Regions from separate parts of the Nocardia citri genome, predicted to be linked through region 3. Evidence: riboswitches for the same ligand, from Rfam matches in the RefSeq annotation. Region 3 holds a riboswitch; each other region holds the start of a gene.
What was found. A riboswitch is a leader RNA that binds a small molecule or an ion and turns the genes downstream of it on or off. The one in region 3 is predicted to bind S-adenosylmethionine.
Positions count from the first base shown of each region.

Region 1: another riboswitch for S-adenosylmethionine. It lies ahead of ACW2Q0_RS11705 (rhodanese-like domain-containing protein); the one in region 3 lies ahead of metX (homoserine O-acetyltransferase MetX).
Region 2: another riboswitch for S-adenosylmethionine. It lies ahead of ACW2Q0_RS21625 (amino acid ABC transporter permease); the one in region 3 lies ahead of metX (homoserine O-acetyltransferase MetX).
Region 4: another riboswitch for S-adenosylmethionine. It lies ahead of ACW2Q0_RS12345 (aminotransferase class V-fold PLP-dependent enzyme); the one in region 3 lies ahead of metX (homoserine O-acetyltransferase MetX).

Region 1 is NZ_JBSUQM010000006.1:134,212-139,267, reverse strand. Features, by position in the region: gene yczR (MocR-like transcription factor YczR) at 1-130, shown strand, start outside; gene ACW2Q0_RS11725 (CaiB/BaiF CoA transferase family protein) at 200-1,297, opposite strand; gene ACW2Q0_RS11720 (hypothetical protein) at 1,383-1,703, opposite strand; gene ACW2Q0_RS11715 (TetR/AcrR family transcriptional regulator) at 1,789-2,376, shown strand; gene ACW2Q0_RS11710 (O-succinylhomoserine sulfhydrylase) at 2,457-3,671, opposite strand; gene ACW2Q0_RS11705 (rhodanese-like domain-containing protein) at 3,668-4,084, opposite strand; SAM riboswitch class IV at 4,099-4,214, opposite strand; gene ACW2Q0_RS11700 (Rv0361 family membrane protein) at 4,280-4,735, opposite strand.
Region 2 is NZ_JBSUQM010000017.1:31,923-36,978, reverse strand. Features, by position in the region: gene ACW2Q0_RS21635 (glycosyltransferase) at 1-524, shown strand, start outside; gene ACW2Q0_RS21630 (hypothetical protein) at 595-1,293, opposite strand; SAM riboswitch class I at 1,623-1,716, shown strand; gene ACW2Q0_RS21625 (amino acid ABC transporter permease) at 1,727-2,752, shown strand; gene ACW2Q0_RS21620 (amino acid ABC transporter ATP-binding protein) at 2,749-3,540, shown strand; gene ACW2Q0_RS21615 (ABC transporter substrate-binding protein) at 3,560-4,534, shown strand; gene ACW2Q0_RS21610 (LLM class flavin-dependent oxidoreductase) at 4,539-5,056, shown strand, end outside.
Region 3 is NZ_JBSUQM010000011.1:144,395-149,450, reverse strand. Features, by position in the region: gene ACW2Q0_RS17950 (DUF3017 domain-containing protein) at 43-288, shown strand; gene metX (homoserine O-acetyltransferase MetX) at 446-1,600, opposite strand; SAM riboswitch class IV at 1,983-2,093, opposite strand; gene ACW2Q0_RS17940 (hypothetical protein) at 2,303-2,440, shown strand; gene ACW2Q0_RS17935 (NADP-dependent isocitrate dehydrogenase) at 2,711-3,928, shown strand; gene ACW2Q0_RS17930 (hypothetical protein) at 4,041-4,205, shown strand; gene ACW2Q0_RS17925 (MFS transporter) at 4,369-5,056, shown strand, end outside.
Region 4 is NZ_JBSUQM010000006.1:254,705-259,760, reverse strand. Features, by position in the region: gene ACW2Q0_RS12360 (MarR family winged helix-turn-helix transcriptional regulator) at 5-427, opposite strand; gene ACW2Q0_RS12355 (DHA2 family efflux MFS transporter permease subunit) at 508-1,932, shown strand; gene ACW2Q0_RS12350 (LysE family translocator) at 1,944-2,579, opposite strand; SAM riboswitch class IV at 2,695-2,808, shown strand; gene ACW2Q0_RS12345 (aminotransferase class V-fold PLP-dependent enzyme) at 2,854-4,176, shown strand; gene ACW2Q0_RS12340 (flavin reductase family protein) at 4,358-4,825, opposite strand.

The sequences.
Region 1 (5,056 bases), on a different contig from region 3:
ACGCTTCATCCGCCTGCCCTTCACCCACCCCGAACCCGAGCTCCGCCTGGCGGTGAAGTCCATCGCCGCCGCCTACGAAGCCCTCACGCCCCGCGCCGCCGACCCCCTGCAACCGCTCACCTGCTACTGACCGGGTGCAAGATCGAGGTATGGATCTCGTTCGGGACCGTCGGTTCCCGCTAGCGTCGACGGCTTATTGTCAATCCGCCCAGATGGATTCGATCGGCGTCGCCGTGTTCGGCGGCGGGGTGGGCGCACCAGCGGGGGTGCGGGAGAAGCGCGGCGTCGGCGCATGCTGGACGACACCATCGATCTCGATCAGCCCGGTGCGGGCGGCAATGTGCGGATTCTGTTCTGCCTCGGTGAAAGTCAGCACCGGTGTCGTGCACGCATCGGTGCCCTCGAAGATCGCGGCCCATTCGTCGCGGGTCTTGGTCTTGAACTTCTCCGAGAACAGTTTCTTCAGCTGATCCTGACCATTCGGATCGCTCTGCGCGGGCAGGCCCCGGGGGTCGATCTCCAAGCCGTGCAACAGTTGCGCGTAGAACTGCGGCTCGATCGCGCCGACCGCCATGTACTTGCCGTCCGAGGTCTCGTACGTGTCGTAGAACGCCATACCGGTATCGAGCAGGTTGGTGCCGCGCTCATCCGACCACATGCCCACGCCGCGCATACCCCAGATCATGTGCGAAAGCGCAAGCGCCCCATCGATCATCGCCGCATCGATGACCTGACCCTTACCGGAGCGCTGCCGCTCGATCAGTGCCGCGAGAATGCCGAACACCAGGAACATCGAGCCGCCGCCGAAGTCGCCGACCATATTGAGCGGGGGCACCGGACGTTCACCCTTGCGGCCGATGGCGTGCAGCACACCGGTCAGCGAGATGTAGTTGATGTCGTGGCCGGCGCGATCGGCCAGCGGGCCCTCCTGACCCCAGCCGGTCATCCGGCCGTAGACCAACCGCGGATTGCGCGCGAGCACGGTATCCGGGCCGAGACCCAGGCGCTCGGTGACGCCGGGCCGGAAGCCCTCGATCAGCACATCGGCCTTCTCGGTGAGTGCGAGCACCTTCTCGATATCCGCCGGGTCCTTCAGATCGGCCTCGACGATGGTGCGCCCACGCCAGTGCGGCCGCTCCATGGAACCGGGCAGCACATTGGGCCGCTGTATCCGCACCACATCGGCGCCGAGGTCGGCCAGCAGCAGTGCCGCATGCGGACCGGGGCCGATACCGGCCAGCTCGATGACCTTGATGCCCGCGAGCGGGCCCAGGTCGGTGGTGGATGGTGTGCTCACGCCCTACCTCGGTTCGTCGTTGTCCAGCGCTACCCGGGAGCGACCCGAGGTTGTATTGACAGTATGACAATAACGTCGAGCCGCATCAGTAGGCAGCGCGAACCGGGTTCGCGAGCCCCAGCGCGGAGTTGAGTCGATAAGCCCCGCCGAGCCCATGGAACACCGCCATCAGCAATGCGCCGACGAGGGCGCTGCCGATGCTCGCGTAGACATGCGCCGACAAGTCTGCCCAGTATCCGATAAGGACCGCGAGTGCGAGTCCAAAGGTGCCCGCCACGGCATTGCGTAGCGGATCGTTACCCCACACATTCGGAAATTGTTCGCCGACCATGCCTTTGACGAAATGGGGGACCGCATTCGTGCCGAACAGTCCGGCCAGTGCCGACAGAAGAATCGTGTGCCACATGAGGGGTTACCTACTTTCAGTCAACGTCTGTGGACCGAAAACTAGCATGGCGATTCGCTTCGGTCAACGCCCGTAGACTGAGCTGATGAATTCTCGCCCTAGCAGCCGCGCCGAGCAACGGCAGAGCACACAATCCCGGATCCTCGACGCGGCCCGGCGCTTGTTCGCCGAGGTCGGCTACGACCGGGCCACCATTCGCGCGATCGCCGCCGAGGCACAGACCGATCCGGGCCTGGTGATGCGCTATTTCGGGTCGAAGGACAACCTGTTCGCCGAGGCTTCCGGTTTCGAACAGGACGATCTGGTGACCGGCACGCCCGAACAGGCGGCCGACCAATTGCTCGCGGCACTGGAAACCAAACTCGCCCAGCAACCCACCGACGCACTCGCCGCGATCCGCTCCATGTTCACCCACCCCGACGCGGCCGCCGAAGTCCAACTCGCCATGGAGTCCCGGCAGCGGCAAGCCGCCCAGCACCTGGCCGACGACGATGCGGATTTGCGGGCCGGACTGATCGGCGCGATCACCATCGGCACCGTCATCGGTCGGCACCTACTCCAGCTCGACGGACTGCGCGACGCCCCACCCGAGCGAATCACCGCCCTGCTCCGCGCAGCCTTCCACGACATCGCCTGCGGCCCAACGACAACAACCCCGGAGCCGTCGGCGTAGTCGCTCACCCATCGCGAACTCGTCATGGCCATCGACGCCGCCGTGCCGAACTCGGTCCGGCGACGTCGGTGACATGAGCTCTAGCTCAGCGCGTGGTCCAGATCGCTCAACAGATCCTCGACATCCTCGAGTCCCACCGAGATACGGACAACGCCATCGGACAGGCCGATGGTCGCGCGGCCTTCGGGACCCATCGCGCGGTGGGTCGTGGTGGCCGGATGGGTGATGAGGGTCTTGGAGTCGCCGAGGTTATTGGAGATGTCGACGATGCGCAGCCGGTTGAGCACCTCGAAGGCACGCTTCTTGGCCTCGCTCGCGGGCGCGTTCAGTTCAAAGGTGACCACGGTGCCGCCGCCGCTCATCTGGCTGGTCGCCAGCGCGTGCTGCGGATGTGACTCCAGGTACGGGTAGCGCACCCAGGAGACGGACTTGTTGCCCTCGAGGAAGCGCGCGATGCGCAGGGCGGATTCGGTCGAATGACGCACGCGCAGCGGCATGGTCTCCAAACCCTTGAGCAGGGTCCACGCGTTGAACGGGCTCAGCGCCGGACCGGTATGGCGCATCAGGGTTTTCACCGGACCGTCGATGTAGTCGTGGGCGCCGAGGATCGCACCACCGAGCACCCGGCCCTGACCATCGATGTGCTTGGTTCCCGAATAAACCAGCACATCCGCACCGAGATCGAAACCACGCTGCAGCAGTGGTGTGGCAAAGACGTTGTCCAGCACCACTTTCGCACCCGCGGCATGCGCGAGTTCGCTCACCCGGCGCACGTCGACCAGCGTCTGCATCGGATTGGCCGGAGTTTCGAAGAAGACGGCCTGGGTCGGCACCGAAAGTGCCTGCTCCCACTGATCCAGATCATCACCGTCGACGAAAACCGTTTCCACACCCCAGCGCGGCAGGATCTCGTTGCACACCACGAAGCACGAACCGAACAGGCTGCGTGCGGCCACGAGCCGGTCGCCGGCGCCCACAAGCGCACCGAGCGCGGTGAATACGGCCGACATACCGCTCGCGGTCGCGAAACATGCTTCGGCGCCGTCGATCAGGCGCAGCCGCTCCTCGAACATGGCCACCGTCGGATTGCCGTACCGGGAGTAGACGAAATGCTCGATATCGCCGGTGAACGCGGCCTCGGCCGCCTCGGCGCTCTCGTAGACGAAACCGGAGGACAGATACAGCGCCTCGGCGGTTTCCTCGAATCCCGAGCGGCGCAGCCCGCCCCGCACGCCGAGCGTCGCGGGGCCGACGCCTTCGGGCAGTGGCTTGTCGAACGCACCCCCGGTGATCATGACTGCCGCCACGGCAGGCCGATGGCGCGCCACCCGGCGCCGCCACGATGTCCGAACTCGTCGATCGGGCCCTCGAAGCCCTCCAGCACATTGAACGACGGGGTGATGCCGGCCCCGGTGGCGGCCACCGCCGCGCCGATAGAACGCTGTCCGGAGCGACAGAGGAAGACGACGGGCGCCGCCGGATCGCGACCCTCCAGCGCCTTGGTCAGCTGCTCCACGAACTCGGCGTTGCGGGCGCCGTCGCTGTCCACCCATTCGATCAACGCCGTCGGCCGCTCGATCGAACTCGTATCCGGCACGCCGACGAAACGCCATTCCGCCTCGGTGCGCACGTCGACCAAGACGGCTTCGGGATTGTCCCGCAACAACTCCCACGCCTGCTGTGGGGTGATGTCACCGGCATATGTCATGCGATCCTCCTGTGAATCCACGCTTGCCGCACCTGGGTTCGGTGCGCGGCCCGGTCGTCACCCGGAGCACCCCGCCGCGGAGGAGGGTTGCCGACCAGCCAGCCGGGGCTTGGCGCTGGTACTCATGACCTGAAAACGAGATTGCCTGGGCAGGGGCCTTCGTGTCAAACCTCGGTTCGCGCCGCGCGTAAGCAATCAACGGCAGACGACCCAGCGGTCTCCGGAACGGGTCAGATTCCAGGTCGCCGGTGTTTTCCGGCCGTCGACCTCGATGGTCACCGTCGCCTTGGCCCTATCGCCGTCGACCATCGCATTCTCAATCTCGCTGACCTTGATCGACTTTCCGGCCGCGGCCCCGCCGAACTGATCGGCGAGTGGTGTCCGGCTCTCGTCGAATCCCGGACAGGCCACGCCGGGTGGCGGCGTGTCGTCGGTGGCGGCGCGGGCCTCGGCGTAGCGCTGCACCGCGGCGGTGATCTTGTCCGATTCTGTGACATTTTTCTCAGCGGGCGAGAGCATCGCACCGAGCACGATCGCGATGAGCACGACAGCGGCGAAAACGGCCGCCGCGATGAACGGCGCCATGGACCGACGGTCGGTCTGATCGACCTCGATTACGGGTTCTGCATCGGCGCCCTGCTGCTCTGTCATGAGTCGATCATCCCTGCTGGGCGGCGGTATCCGGCATCCGGCCCCCGGTCGACCCGGTACCCGTGCCGCGCGGATTCGATAGATGTCCGCAGAGTGGGTAGTAACGATTGGTGGGCCGGGGCAGCAAACACCCGGTGTACGCACCGCCGCGGGGTGCGCGGTACGCCACCGATAGAATCGCGGGACTGCGGCCTGCTGTCATAGCCGAGGTGGCCGCCTGTTCGCATCGGCAGATGCGACCGAGAGGGTGCGTCAAGTTAGCCTAAGCTCAGACTGACGCCGTCAATAGTTTCGACCATAAGGGTGCGCGTAAAAGATGAC
Region 2 (5,056 bases), on a different contig from region 3:
TCCTGGTCTTCGACACCGCCGCCTACCACGTCGTGGGCGGTCACGCCGCGGTAGCCGCGAGCCCCACCGAGGATCTGGATATCGCTCGCGCACTGCGTCGTTCGGGTCGCCGGACCGCGCTGGTCGCGGCAGGCCGCGCGGCGAGTACCCGGATGTACCGTGACGCGGCCGAACTGGAAGCCGGTTACACCCGCTGGCTGTGGTCCGCCTACGGTGGCTCGGCCATCGGCGGCGTGGCAGTGGGAGCTGTCGCGGCGCTGGCCTACTGGGTGCCTCCACTGGCCGCGATCGGTGGTCGAGGCTCCCTACGCGCCGCCGGTCTCATCGGCTACTGCGCCGCGGTCACCAGCCGCCTGCTCGCTCGCTCCCTGGAACGCGGCACCGCAACCCGCACCGATCCCCTCGCAGCCCTGACACACCCCCTCGCCATCGCCGCCTACCTTCGCCTCTGGACCCGCTCCCGCCGTGCCCACCGCACCAACACCTTGACCTGGAAATCCCGCCCCCTAGCCCTCAACCGCTGATCAAGATCAGGTGGAATCCATGGCGGCCTCGCCCGAAGACCCCGCCGCCGGTGCCACCTGATCTCGAGCCTCAGCGCACCGAGGTGAGTCCTACCGTGGGGAGGAAGAAGCAGGACTTGCCGCCGTTGTCCACGGTCCCGAAGACCGCGGCGAGTACCGTGCCCGATCCGGTGTCCACCGGAACCGCGCGTACCCCGCCGACCGGGAAGGCGGCGAAGAGGTCCTGGATGGCGCGTTCGGCGAGTGGTCTTATCGCGGTCGGGATTTCGGCGGGCACCATCGTGCGCACGACATCGGAGATCGGTCCCATGGCGGTGATGCCGCTGCGGCCGTTGGCCAAGTTGACCCAGGCGAGGTTCATACTCGTAGCGTTCGAGCCGTCCGGGCCGAGGCCGTAGGGCACGAAGGTGAACATGACTTGGCCCGCCTTGACGGCGGTCGGGTCGAGTCCGGGAACGGCCACGGTGGTTGTGGGCCACGGTCCGGGTACGGCACCAGCCATCGCCGGGACAAGACCGAATGCGCCGGTATCGGAGCAGAACGGCGCGACCGCCGGATACAGGAACGGCTCGACACCGATGGTGCGCAGCGCCTCGACAACGGCGCGGTAAGCGGCGAACAGATCACCGGGCCCGGCCTGAGCGGTCGGGGCACTCGCGGCGGGTGCGGGCAGTGGAGCCGCGGCGGCGACGCTCGGGGCGGCCAGTGTCAGCGCGGCCGTACCGGTCGCGATGGCGGTGAGCGTGGTCAGACGGCGCAGCAGGGTCACGACGAACCTCCTCATCGTCGGGCACGAATCGTGGTCCGAGACTACTCCGGCAAACCTTCGCAACAGCGTCTATTTCGGCCGTGGACACGTTCGCGCCACACGCCCCGGCCGATCGCCGCAGCATCGCACCGGCGGGCAATCCGGACGAAAAGCACCGGGGAAACCGGGCCCGAAATGCCGCTATGCACTGCATGACCGGGCCAATAGTGCCTGTTCACGCCCATCCGGACAAGGTCTGCGCTCACGCTGATTCGTATCCTTGTGCCGGACTTCGCCTGCTTCGCATGATATTTCGGCTAGACCCGTTGACCGACCCCGCTCGGCGTCGGACACCATCCAGAGCGACCGAGAGACCTGGCTCGTCGACGTCGCAGCAACCCCCCGGTCATCGGGTGCGGGTGCTTCCGCCGGGAACGATGGAGGAAACGAAATCATGAGCGCGTCCGTCGCAACCGATGCCCCGGTATCGGATGTTCCGACACCGGGTGCCCACCCGCCCGATGCCACGGCACCGGGTGCACCCCCCGCGACGATAAACACCGCAGAAGCACCGGCCATCGCGAGGTCCTGGCACCCGTGGCGCTGGGTGGTCAGCGCCGTCGCACTCGTGGTGCTCGCGCAATTCATCCACGGACTGGCCACCAATCCGGGATGGGATTGGCCGGCATTCGCCAAGTACTTCACCGCGAAATCGGTGCTGTCGGCGCTGAAGGTCACCGTGGAGCTGACCCTGTGGGGTACGGCACTGGGATTCCTGATCGGTACGGCGCTGGCAATCGCCCGATTGTCGAATAATCCGGTGCTGCGGGTGATCTCGTGGGTCTATATCTGGGCTTTCCGCTCGATTCCGCTGATCGTGCAGCTGCTGTTCTGGTTCAATATCGCCTACCTGTACCACACGCTTTCGCTCGGCATCCCGTTCGGCCCTTCCTTTCTCACCTTCGAGGTGAACGGGGTGATCAGCGGATTCACCGCGGCGGTCATCGGACTCGCATTGCATCAGGCGGCTTATGCGGCCGAGATCATCCGGGCCGGATATATCTCGGTCGATCCCGGGCAGCTGGAAGCAGCGGCGGCACTGGGTATTCCACGGGTGCGCCAGTTCCGCACGGTCATCGTCCCGCAGGCCATGCGCTCGATCCTGCCGAATGCGACCAATGAGGTGATCAGCCTGTTCAAGGGCACCTCGATCGTGTCGGTCATGGCGATCGCGGAACTCTTCTACCAGGTCCAGGTGATCTACGGCCGCAATGGCCGAGTGGTCCCGCTGCTCATGGTCGCCACCGTCTGGTACATCGTGCTGACCACGATTCTGTCGGTGGTGCAGTTCTATATCGAACGTCACTACGCCAAGGGCGCGCAGCGCACGCCGCCACCGACACCGGTGCAGCAGGTGTGGCGCAGGCTGCGCGACATCGCCGAAATCGGTTCCGCCGCGCCGCGCGGAGCGACCCGGTGAGCGCGCCGGTCACCGTCGAGGTGGATCGGGCCGCCGCGGTCGAGGTGCGCGGGGTGCGAAAGTCCTACGGCAGCACCCAGGTACTGCGCGGCATCGACCTGACCGTGCGCGCCGGTGAGGTGGTCACCGTGATCGGACCGTCCGGCTCCGGCAAGTCGACGCTGCTGCGGGTGGTCAACCATCTGGAATCGCTGGATGCGGGGACCGTGCATATCGACGGTGAACTGATCGGATATCGGCTGCGCCGCAATAAGTTGCATGCGCTGTCGGACCGCGAGGTGCGCATGCAGCGCTCGCATATCGGCTTCGTCTTCCAACAATTCAATCTCTTCCCGCATCTGACGGTGCTCGACAATGTCACGCTCGCACCGATTTCCGCGCAACGTCGCCCGCGTGCGGACATCGAGGCCGAGGCACGGGAATTGCTCGCGCGGGTCGGTATCGGCGAACTGACCGACGCCTATCCGCGGCGGCTGTCCGGCGGACAACAGCAGCGCGTGGCCATCGCGCGCGCGTTGGCGCTGCGACCCCCGGTGATCCTCTTCGACGAACCGACCTCGGCCCTGGATCCGGAGCTGGTGGGCGAAGTCCTCGATGTGATCCGCGATCTCGCCGACGGCGGCACCGCACTGGTGATCGTCACCCACGAAATCGGTTTCGCCCGCGAGGTCGCCGACACCGTCGTATTCCTCGACGGCGGCGTGGTCGTCGAACAGGGTCCGCCCGCCGCCGTCCTCGACAACCCACAACACCCGCGCACCCGCGCATTTCTGTCCCGAGTCCGTTGAGCGCGGTGCGCGCTCCCCGATGAACAGGTATTCGATGAAGCTCTCTGCCCTGGTCGGCCTGGCTGCCACGGTCGCCTTGCTGACCACCGGCTGCGGCACTGATCCGGACGCGGAAAACTCCGCACAGCCCGCCGGTGCGATCACCTTCGATCTCTCCCCCGGCCAGTCCGGCCGGATCCACGCGCCCAAGGTCGATGCCATCGCCGCCGAACTGCCGCAGGCCGTTCGCGACCGCGGCACGCTGGTGGTCACCGGGTCGGGCGGTGCCGCACCGCCACTGCGGTTCTACGCCACCGACGATAAGACGATCGTCGGGTCCGAGGTCGATTTCGCCTCGCTCGTCGCCGATATCCTCGGGTTGAAACTCGTCGCACAGGTGGCCGATTGGTCGCAGAACTTCGTGCGGATCGACTCCGGCGAGGCCGATGTGTTCATCTCCAACGTCACCGTGACCGAGGAGCGCAAAGAGAAATACGACTTCGCCACCTACCGCAACGACACCGTCGCGCTGGAGATCCCGAAGCAGAGCACGCTCGAGTACAAGGATCGTAAGAGTCTGGCGGGCAAGCGGATCGGCGTCGGCAGCGGCACCAATCAGGAGCAGCTGCTGGTGAAGTGGAACGAGCAGAATATCGCCGAGGGTCTGCCTCCGATCGATATCGCCTACTTCCAGCAGGTCACCGACTATTACCTGGCGCTGGCCTCGCAGCGTCTGGACGGCTACATCGGCCCGAATCCGTCCGCGATCTACCACAGCACCACCGCGAATCAGACCAAGATCGTCGCGACCTTCTCCGGCGCCGGTGACGCATTGCAGGGCGAGATCGGTGTGCTCACCAAGAAGGACAACGGGCTGATCGGCCCCATCAACAAGGCCATCAACAACGCCATCCAGACCGGCACCTACCAGCAGGTCATCGATCGGTGGGGATTGAAGACCGAGACCGTGCCGAGTTCGCGGATCAATCCGCCCGGCCTACCGAAGAAGTCGTGATCGCATGAAGTTTCTGCTGTTCACCCTCGTCAGCCGAGTGCCGGATCCGAATACCGGTCGGCTGCCCGAGACCAGGGCGCGATTGCTCGATGTCATCGGCCAGGCCCGCGTCGCCGAGGAACTCGGCTACGACGGGTTCGCCGTCGGTGAGCGGCACGAGGATCCGTTCCTCTCGGCCGCACCACCGGTGATCCTGTCCCATATCGCCGCGCTCACCTCGCGGATCAGTCTGTTCACCGCCGTCACCACGCTGAGTCTGTTGGATCCGGTGCGCGCGTTCGAGGACTATTCGACGCTGGACAATCTCTGCGGCGGCCGTCTCGAACTGATCATCGGCAAGGGCAACGGCACGGCCCAGGCGAAGCTGTACCACGTCAGCACCGAGGACCAGTGGGATCGTAATCGCGAAGGCTACGAACTGTTCCGGGCGCTGTGGGACGGCGACACCGTGACCTGGTCGGGCCGATTCCGGCCGGAACTGGTCGAAGCCAAGGCGCTGCCGCGGCCCTGGCAGCCGCGCAT
Region 3 (5,056 bases):
CGGACCAGCCTGGGTGCGCAGTTCCTGCGCGGCCATCTGCCTATGCTGGTCGTGACGGCGGTCATTCTGCTCGCGGTCGTTTTCGTGGCCTGGGACCGCTGGCGGCGCGGCGCGCTGTTCTTCGGTGGTGCGGCCCTGCTCGCGGCAACCTTCCGGCTGTGTCTGCCAACGGCCCGGGTCGGACTGCTCGCGGTGCGCAGCAGGCCGTTCGATGTCGCCGCGCTGAGCCTGCTCGGCACCGCCATAGTATTCATCGCCGCGACCATCAATACGCTGGGCGTCGGCTGAGACGCCCATACGGCGTCAGCTCCGGCTCGACGGGTGTCGCGCGGATGCGCTCGCGGGGTTGGCGACCCGGGTGCGGTGGGTGACGTCGGGATCGCGACTACGCGTCGACGAATGCTCCGTCCATGGCTACGAACCGGATTGCGAAGTCGGCGAAACTTCAGCTGGTGCGGCTGACCCGCGCCAATCGCATTGTTTCGGTCAGCAGCTTGGAAACCGCGGCGGCTTCGGTGAGGAAGCCGTCGTGACCGTCGCGGGAGTGCACGATCTCCAGGCCCTCGCAGCCCGGCAAACCGTCGGCCAATTCCTGCTGTGTTCGCAGCGGGTACAGGCGATCCGAGTCGACCCCGCCGACCACACACGGTACCGGGGTGGCGGCGAGCGCGGCCGCGATACCACCGCGCCCGCGGCCGATATCATGTCGGTTCATCGCCTCGGTCAGCAGGACATAGGTGGCGGGATCGAAGCGGGTGCAAAGCTTTTCGGCCTGGTGGTCCAGATAGCTCTGTACCGCGTAGCGGCCGCCGTTGCGCGGATCCTCATCACCCTGCGCATTGTTCTCGAAGCGGTGATCGAGTTCGCCCTCGGTGCGGTAGGTCAGGTGGGCGATGCGGCGGGCGATGCCCATACCGGTCATCGGGGCGCGGTCGGTGTCATGGTAATCCCCGCCCTGCCAGTCCGGATCGGCCTTGATGGCGGCGATTTGCGTTGTCTGCGTACCGATCTGGTCGGCGGTCGCGCGTGCGCCGACGGCCAGTACCAGTGCGGATCCGACCCGCTCCGGTGCGCCGACGATCCATTCCAGCACCCGCATACCACCCATCGAACCGCCGACGACGGCGGCCAGGCGTTCGATGCCGAGCAGATCCAGCAGTGCCGCTTCCGCGGTCACCTGATCCCGGATCGAGATTTCCGGAAACCTTGCACCCCAAGGCTTTCCATCCGGCGCCAGCGTCGAGGGGCCGGTGCTGCCCTTGCATCCGCCCAGCACATTCGTCGCGATGACACACCATTCGTCGGTATCCACCGGTGCCCCCGGACCGACCATGCCGTCCCACCAGCCGGGCAGCGGATGAATGTCGTCGGGCACCCCGACGACATGCGAATCGCCGGTCAGCGCGTGCTCGACGAGCACCACATTGTCCAATGTGGGGGAGAGCTCGCCCCAGCGCTGCACGGCCAGATGCACGTCCGGGATGATCGCGCCGCTTTCCAGCCGCACATCCCCGATGGCGAAGATGCCGAGCTGCCCGTCCGGCGGTGGCAGGGCTGCCGCTGACGGGTGCGCGGTACTCGGGTCAGCGCTCACGGTCACGACTCCGCCTCGCTGGCGCTCGGCTCCGCCGTGACCGAGGGTGCTGTGTTGATGGTTCGCTCGCTGCGCTCCCTCACGTCCGCCTCGCTGGCGCTGGGCTCCGTCGTGACCGCGCTCATGACGTCACCCCCGCGGAACTGTGCGTCGCCGACGCCGGATGAATCACGAGAGAACGCACGGCCCCGATGTTAGCTACCCGGCTGAACCGGGCCGCGGTCCGGTAGATCGGGCGGGTGGATGCGCCGGTGATCTGCGCGCTCGCGACGAACCGATCGGCCGCGGACGCGATGGGGTCACTCATGTCGTGCTCCAAGGTGTTGTTCGCCGACAGGTCTTATCGAAGTGCGGGTGACGGACAACAACTCATCGGAATACCTCCTGAAGTGCGCGCTTGCCCTCGACCATCGAGAGCCCGGTCATCACCCGGAGCACCCCACCGCTGCTGGAGGGTTGCCGTCCAGCAAGCCGGGGCTTCGCGCTGGCACTCATGACCTGACGGACATGGTAACCGCCGGGCGGTCGGCGACTGAAATCCGTTACCGGTTTTCCACTGGTTCGGGCACCGACTGTTGAATGCGGCACAGCAGATCGGCGGCGTGGTCGGCACCGCACGGCGCACCGCCATCTCGGTGCAGACGGCCATAACCTTCGTGCAGAACAACCCGACGCTCGACAACCTGCGCCTCGATCCACAGCTGCGACGTGGCGTGCTATGGCGGCGCCGGGTGCTTCCTCGCGGCAATTCCGGTGATCGCGTTGATGATTCGGGACAAGCCGGAAAACCTGATCAGCGGATTCGAGGAAGGCGCGGATTCCGGTCGCAGTCTGATCCTGAAATAGCGTGTCCGGGTGTCCGACGAGATACCCGGACATTGCTGTCTCGCGCCGCGTCGCCGACCTACTTGTCGGTAACAATTCCGGGCGGGCTCACATGGGGGGCTGCCCGCGCGGTGAGCTCAGTGGCAGCAGTACGCTTGTCTTGTTTGCACCACACGTCTCGCGGACAACGCGGGACATATACGTTGTCTGTTGGAACAGCTGGGGTCCGCTCACAAGCGTGTTCGCCTGGCCGTGCAATGAGGGCACCATCCTAGGAGGACACGAAGATCCATGTCCAAGATCAAGGTTGAAGGCACCGTCGTCGAACTCGACGGCGACGAGATGACCCGGATCATCTGGCAGTTCATCAAGGACAAGCTGATCCACCCGTATCTCGATCTGAACCTCGAGTACTACGACCTCGGTATCGAATACCGCGACAAAACAGACGACCAGGTCACGATCGACGCGGCGAACGCGATCAAGGAACACGGTGTCGGCGTGAAATGCGCCACGATCACCCCGGATGAGGCCAGGGTCGAGGAATTCGGCCTGAAGAAGATGTGGCGCTCGCCCAACGGCACCATCCGCAACATCCTCGGCGGAACCATTTTCCGCGCGCCGATCATCATCTCGAACGTGCCGCGTCTGGTCCCGGGCTGGACCAAGCCCATCATCATCGGCCGTCACGCCTTCGGCGATCAATACCGCGCCACCGACTTCAAGGTGTTCCAGGGCGGCACCGTCACCCTCACCTTCACTCCCGACGACGGCAGCGAGCCGATCGTGCACGAGGTCGTGAAGATGCCCGAGGACGGCGGCGTCGTGATGGGGATGTACAACTTCAAGAAGTCCATCGAGGACTTCGCGCGGGCCTCGTTCAACTACGGCCTGCAGCAGAACTACCCGGTCTACATGTCGACCAAGAACACCATCCTGAAGGCATACGACGGCATGTTCAAGGACACCTTCCAGGAGGTGTTCGACGCCGAGTTCAAGACCCAGTTCGACGCGGCGGGCCTCACCTACGAGCATCGCCTGATCGACGATATGGTCGCCTCCTCCATGAAATGGGAGGGCGGCTACGTCTGGGCCTGCAAGAACTACGACGGCGACGTGCAGTCCGACACCGTGGCCCAAGGCTTCGGCTCGCTCGGCCTGATGACCTCGGTGCTGCTCACCCCGGACGGCAAGACCTGCGAGGCCGAGGCCGCGCACGGCACTGTCACGCGGCACTACCGCCAGCACCAGCAGGGCAAGCCGACCTCGACCAATCCGATCGCGTCGATCTTCGCCTGGACGCGCGGCCTCGAGCACCGCGGCAAGCTGGACAACACTCCCGAGGTGATCGGCTTCGCGCAGACCCTCGAGGATGTCGTCATCAAGACCGTCGAAGGCGGCCAGATGACCAAGGACCTTGCGCTGCTCGTCGGCGGCGATCAGGGCTACCTGACCACCGAGGAGTTCCTCGGTGCGCTCGACGCCAACTTGGCCCGCGCCCTGCGCTGAGCTCCCCCGCCTCTGCGCGCCTTTTGCCGCCGGTCGTCGGTGCCGCGAGATCTTCGCACCAGGCCGCCGGTAACGGCGCGGCTGAGGTCTGGGCGTCCCCGACGAGTTACCCATGTTCGAGCGAAATCGGTTGTCGCTCGAGCAGGCTGATGTGAACCGGGCTCCACTTGTTACGCGGAGCCTCGGTGCTGATCCGGGCACCCGCACCGCACCGGTGGTACGGGTGCCCGCACTGTTTCGCGACCCGTGTGTCACCGTCGTCGGCATTCCGATGTGAACGGTCGGATCGCGATATCTGGTGCGGGGATCGAGGCAGGTTCGCCGTGTGGTGCCCGGAATGCGCGGTATGCGGGTGCGGCTTTCGATTTCGCGACGCTGACGTGGGGGAACTCACGCTTGCAGGGGAAGCGTGGGCAGTCGCCGGGCGGTTACATCACTACGTGACCGATACCGCTGCCACGCATACCCCAGCATCCGCCGAGGCCGAGCGGACGGGCTGGCATATTCCGGCGATGCTCGCGCTGGCCCTCGGTGGATTCGGGATCGGCACAACCGAATTCGTCACCATGGGTTTGTTGCCCGATATCGCGAGCGCCATGCACGTCTCCGAGCCGACCGCAGGGCATGCCGTATCGGCCTATGCGCTCGGCGTTGTCGTCGGCGCACCGCTGATCGCCGCACTCGCCGCGCGGGTGCCGCGCAAACGTCTGCTCGTCGCCCTCATGGTCGCGTTCACTATCGGAAACGCGGCGACGGTTATTGCGCCCACGTTCGACACTCTGGTCATCGCGCGATTTGTTTCCGGCCTGCCGCACGGCGCGTACTTCGGTGTCGCCTCGCTGGCCGCTGCCACATTGGCACCTGTAGGCCAGCGCGCAAAAGCGGTCGCCGCGGTTATGCTGGGACTGAGCGCCGCCAATGTTGTCGGCGTTCCCAGTGCGACCTGGCTGGGCCAGCATCTGGGTTGGCGCGATGCCTTCGTAGTGGCCGCGCTCGTCGGTGTCGCGACCGTCGCGGCCCTGCTCCGATTCGTTCCCGAGCTGCACGGTATCCGGATCACCAACCCGATGACCGAACTCGGCGCACTGCGTCGCTCGCAGGTGCTGCTGACCCTGCTGGTCGGCGCGA
Region 4 (5,056 bases), on a different contig from region 3:
TCGGTCAAACCTGTTCGCCGAGCGCTTTGAGTGCCAGGCGGTGCAGGGTGCGCCGCTCCTGCTCATCGAGTCGATGCAGCACCCGCTCGGTGGCCCTTTCGATGAGTTCATCGGTCTTGCGGCGCTCGGCGCGCCCGGACGGGGTGATGGTGAGCCGGTACTTGCGCCGGTCTGTCGCATCGCGGGTGCGGATGACGAATCCGGCCTCTTCCAGGCCATCGATCAGCCGGACAACCTCGCTGCGGTCGATGCCGAGCGCGGTGGAGACCTGCTGCTGGGACAGGTCGTCGAACTCCTCCAGGCAGACCAGCACCCACTGTTCGCGCAACGAGATGCCCAGCTCGGCGTGTACGGCCTTGTGCAGCTTGCCGAGCGCATAGGTCGGGAAGCGGAGCAGGCCGCGGGGGTGAATGTGGTCAGCGGGCATCAGGTGATTGTATCTATTGTTGATCAATAAGATTGTTGATAACCTCCGCAATCTCGACGTCGACAAATAGCGGAGGATCCATGTCGGATACTCGAACGGCTCTCGCCGCCGCACCCGCACTCGAACCCATTCCCGCACGGGTGTGGCGGGTGGCCGGTGTGGTGGTCTTCGGTGCGACCATGAGCATGCTGGACACCTCGCTGGTGAATATCGGGCTGAACTCCATCGCGACGGATCTCGGTGCGGCACTGGACAGTGCCCAGTGGATCGCGAGCGGCTATCTGCTCGCACTCGCCGTCATGCTGCCGTTGTGCGGTTGGCTCGGGCGGCAATTCGGCATGGACCGGGTCTGGTTGACCGCGCTCGCCGGGTTCACGGTGACCTCCGCACTGTGTGCGCTGGCTCCGAATATCGGCTGGCTCATCGGGTTTCGGATCGCCCAGGGCTTGGCGGCGGGTCTGTTGGTGCCCGCCGGGCAGACGCTGATCGGTCAGGTCGCGGGTCCGCAGCGGCTGGGCCGGGTGATGAGTGTCTCCGGTATCGCCGTGGTCGCCGCGCCCGCGATCGGGCCGACCATCGGTGGTGTGATGCTGGCGAATCTGGACTGGAAGTGGTTGTTCCTGATCAACATTCCGTTCGGACTGGTGGCATTCGTGCTGGCGTATCGGCTGTTACCGCGGGCGGAGGCGACAGGTAACGGTGGTCGATTCGACGCCACCGGATTCGCGTTGATCGCGGTCGGGCTATCGACGTTGGTCTATGGACTCGGCGAATTCGGCAGTCGCGGTAGCGTTTCCGCGCCCACAGTGTGGGTGTCGATGGTGGTCGGGGTGCTGGCGCTCGGCCTGTTCGTGGCCCGATCGGTGCGCGGGGGCGGTGCGCGCCTGCTCGATGTCGGACTGTTCCGGCATCCGGTATTCGCGACGGCCAATGTGGCGAATTTCTTCGCGGGTGCGTCGATGTATGGGGCAATGCTATTGCTGCCGTTGTACTTTCAGGTACTGCATCGGGACGGCATCATCGCGACGGGTCTGCTGCTCATATCCTTCGGGATCGGTAGCATCATCGCGCTGCCCATCGGCGGCCGGTTGACCGACCGGTATGGCGGCGGCGTGGTCGCCGTGGTCGGTAATGCGGTGACGGTCGTGGTCACCGTGCCATTCGCGCTCGACGGTGCCTCGATGAATCCGGTTGTCGTGCAGGTGCTGCTGTTGATTCGAGGCCTGGCTAATGGATTGACGGGCGTGCCGATGGTGGCCGCGGCCTACGCCTCGGTGCGGCGCGAGCAGTTGCCGGATGCTGCATCGTTCGTGATTATTCTGCAGCGGGTCGGCGGGGCGATCGGCGCGGCATCGCTCGCGGTGGTGCTGTCTCGCGCGGCTGGTGCCGGGCTGTCGGTGGATGCCGGATTCCGGCACGCGTTCTGGTGGCTCACCGCCGCGTCGATCATCTCGTTGGTCGCGGCACTATGGCTGTGGCGCAAGGAGATTCAGCCGAAGCTCTGACGCATGACGGATTACGCGGCCGAGGCGGCCGTGCCGATGCCGAGCGCGGCGAGAATGGCCGCGCTGATCTGCTCGAGCCGATCGCGAACTCGGGGACGGCGCAACATCGTGACCGCCCGCGACGCCAGCAAGGCGAGCAGGATCATCTCGACGGCGGCAATGGAGCATTCGATGGCGCCGAGCGCGAGGGTGTTCAGGAAGGTGATATCGGTGCAGAATTGCGGCAGCACCGCCAGATAGAACAGCCCGACCTTCGGGTTGAACAGGCACGACACCACGCCCGCGGCGAATGCCGAGCGAACCGAAGTTTGCGCCTGCGCAACCGGCTGTCCGGGCGCTGTGGCGGTGCGCGTCCCGCGTTGCTTGCGGTGCTCGATCAACGCCCGAATTCCCAAGTACACCAAATAAATTCCGCCGATGACCTTCAGCGTCCGATAGGCCGTCGCGGACTGCTCCAGCAGGGCGGCGACGCCCGCCGCGACCACTACCGCCCATCCGATCCCGCCCAATGCCGAGCCGATCGCCGCGGCAATGCCCGGTCGCGCATCCACGATCGAGAATCGCAGCACCAGAAACGAATCCGGGCCGGGCGTGATCGACAGCAGTATGCACAGGCCGACAAAGCTGAGCAGTAGCGAAAGCGTCACCGGTCGATCAGACCGCACGGCGCCCAGTACCGCAAGGTTATTTATTCGACTGCATGTGTATGCAGGAAAGGTTCGGTTGACAGGACGGTGCGGCATCTGCCAATCTTTCGGTTCAGGTCATGAGTACCAGCGTCAAGCCCCGGCTAGCTGGTCGGCAACCCTCCTCCGCGGTGGGGTGCTCCGGGTGACGACCGGGCCGCAGCCCGACCGGGTGCGGCAAGCGCGGACTCGGATGAGCACCAGTTTTCGGGTCCCATAGCCGACGGGATTTGTGATGACCGCTGCAATCGATCAAAGCTGTGCCGCCCTCGCTCGGGTCTCCGGTGACGATCTGCGGGTGCCGCTCGTACAGGGCGGAACGACCACCTACGCGAACTTCGACTACGCCGCAAGCGCACCGGCATTGGCGCAGGTCACCGACCGGGTGCAGCAATTGCTGCCGTACTACGCGAGTGTGCACCGCGGTGCCGGTTACGCCTCGCGGATCTCCACCGAGTGCTATGAGGCCGCGCGTGGTTCGGTGACCCGCTTCCTCGATGCCGCCGACGACCAGGTCGTGGTGTTCACTCGCAATACCACCGATGCGCTGAATCTGCTCGCCGCCTGCGTGCCCGGCGACACCGTGGTGCTCGATATCGAACATCATGCGAACTTCCTGCCCTGGACCCGGCACGGCCGTCGTGTCGTGCGGGCGGCGGCGACCGTCGAGGAGACCATTCGTCAGCTGATCGCCGAATTGTGCAGTAAGCCAGCCGCATTGCTCGCGATTACGGGCGCGTCGAATGTGACCGGCGAGGTGCTGCCGCTGGAGCGGCTGGCCACCATCGCGCACCAGTGTGGTGCCCGCATCCTGGTCGATGCCGCGCAGCTGGCGCCGCATCGTCGAATCAGCCTGCGCGACACCGGAATCGACTACCTCGCATTCTCCGGGCACAAGCTCTACGCGCCGTTCGGCGCGGGAGTGCTTGTCGGACGCCGGGATTGGCTCGATGCCGCCGAACCGTATCTGGCGGGTGGCGGCGCCGTTCGCGAGGTCACCACCACCGATGCGGACTGGGCACCCGCACCGCAGCGCCATGAGGCCGGTTCGCCGAATGTCCTGGGTGCGGCCGCGCTCGCCGCCGCATGTGACGCGCTGTGTGCGATCGATCCGAAAACCCTTGCCGTGCATGAGCGACGGCTCGCCGATCGACTGCGCACCGGCCTGTCCACGATTCCGGGGGTCACCCTGTTGCGCATTTGGAACGATAGCCCCGACACCGTCGGTATCGTCGCCTTCACCCTGGACGGATTCGTCCCCGGCCATGTCGCGGCCTACCTCTCCGCCGAACACGGCATCGGCGTTCGCGACGGCCGCTTCTGCGCCCATCCGCTGCTCGCGCGCCTCGGTCTGGACGGTGCGCTGCGTGCCAGCATCGGTCTCGGCACCTGCTCCGCCGATGTGGACCGGTTGGTCGAGGCCATCGCCACCCTGGTCACCGAGGGCGCGTCGTGGAATTACGCTGGCACCGACGGTCTCTGGAATCCGGTGCCCGAGACCCGTCCGTTCGCCCGCCCCGACGCCACCGACGGCGCCGCGCCCTGCTCGATCGGCTGATCGGATCCGACCGCGCAGTCGCCGCGCAGTCGCCGTGCAGCGTCGGGCGCACTGATCGTCACCCGGCGAAACCGTAAACCCGGCCGCACGGTCGGCGCCGCGCCCGGTGTGGTCGGCCCGATCGGATCCGATTGCGCTCGATCTATAGCTTTGCCGCGCAAGCGAATCCGCCCGGCCGCGCTCAGTCTTCGAGCGAGGTCGGGCGGTAGTAGCGGCCGCGGTAGTAGAGCAGCGGTGCGGCGCTGGGTTGTTCGTCGGTATTGTCGTGGACCCGCGTCACCAGCCCGACGACGAAGGTGTGATCCCCGATGGGGATCCGCTGTTGGATGGTGGCGCGGATCCAGATGGGCGTGCCGTGCAGCACAGGCTCGCCGGTGTCCAGCGTGGTCCACAGGGAGCGGTCGCTGAAGCGTTGGTCGGCGGTGCGGGAAAAGCGCTTGGCCAGATCGTGCTGATGTTCGCCGAGGAAGTGGATCACCACGGAATCGGCCGCCCGCAGTGCTGTCAGGCTCGACGACGTGTGGGCGATATTGAAGGAGACCAGCGGGGGTTCCAGGGACAGCGATGCGAATGAGGTGGCGGTGAAGCCGACCGGCCCGTTTTCCGAGCCGATGGTGACCACGGTGACGCCTGCGGGATAGTGCCGCATGGAGGCGCGGTACTGCTCGGCGGTGATACCGCTCAGGTCATCGGGAATCCGGACATCCGCCGCGGGGGGTTGAGCATCGGTCACAGCTGCGCCTCGCCAGCGCTCGGCTCCGCTGCGACCGCTGGTGCTGCGTTGATGGTTGGCTCGCTCACATGACGAAACTACGCCGGGTTTGTCGGTAATTGCTAACCCCGGAATCCTGAAGCTGTCAGGAAGGGCAAAGTAGCGGAA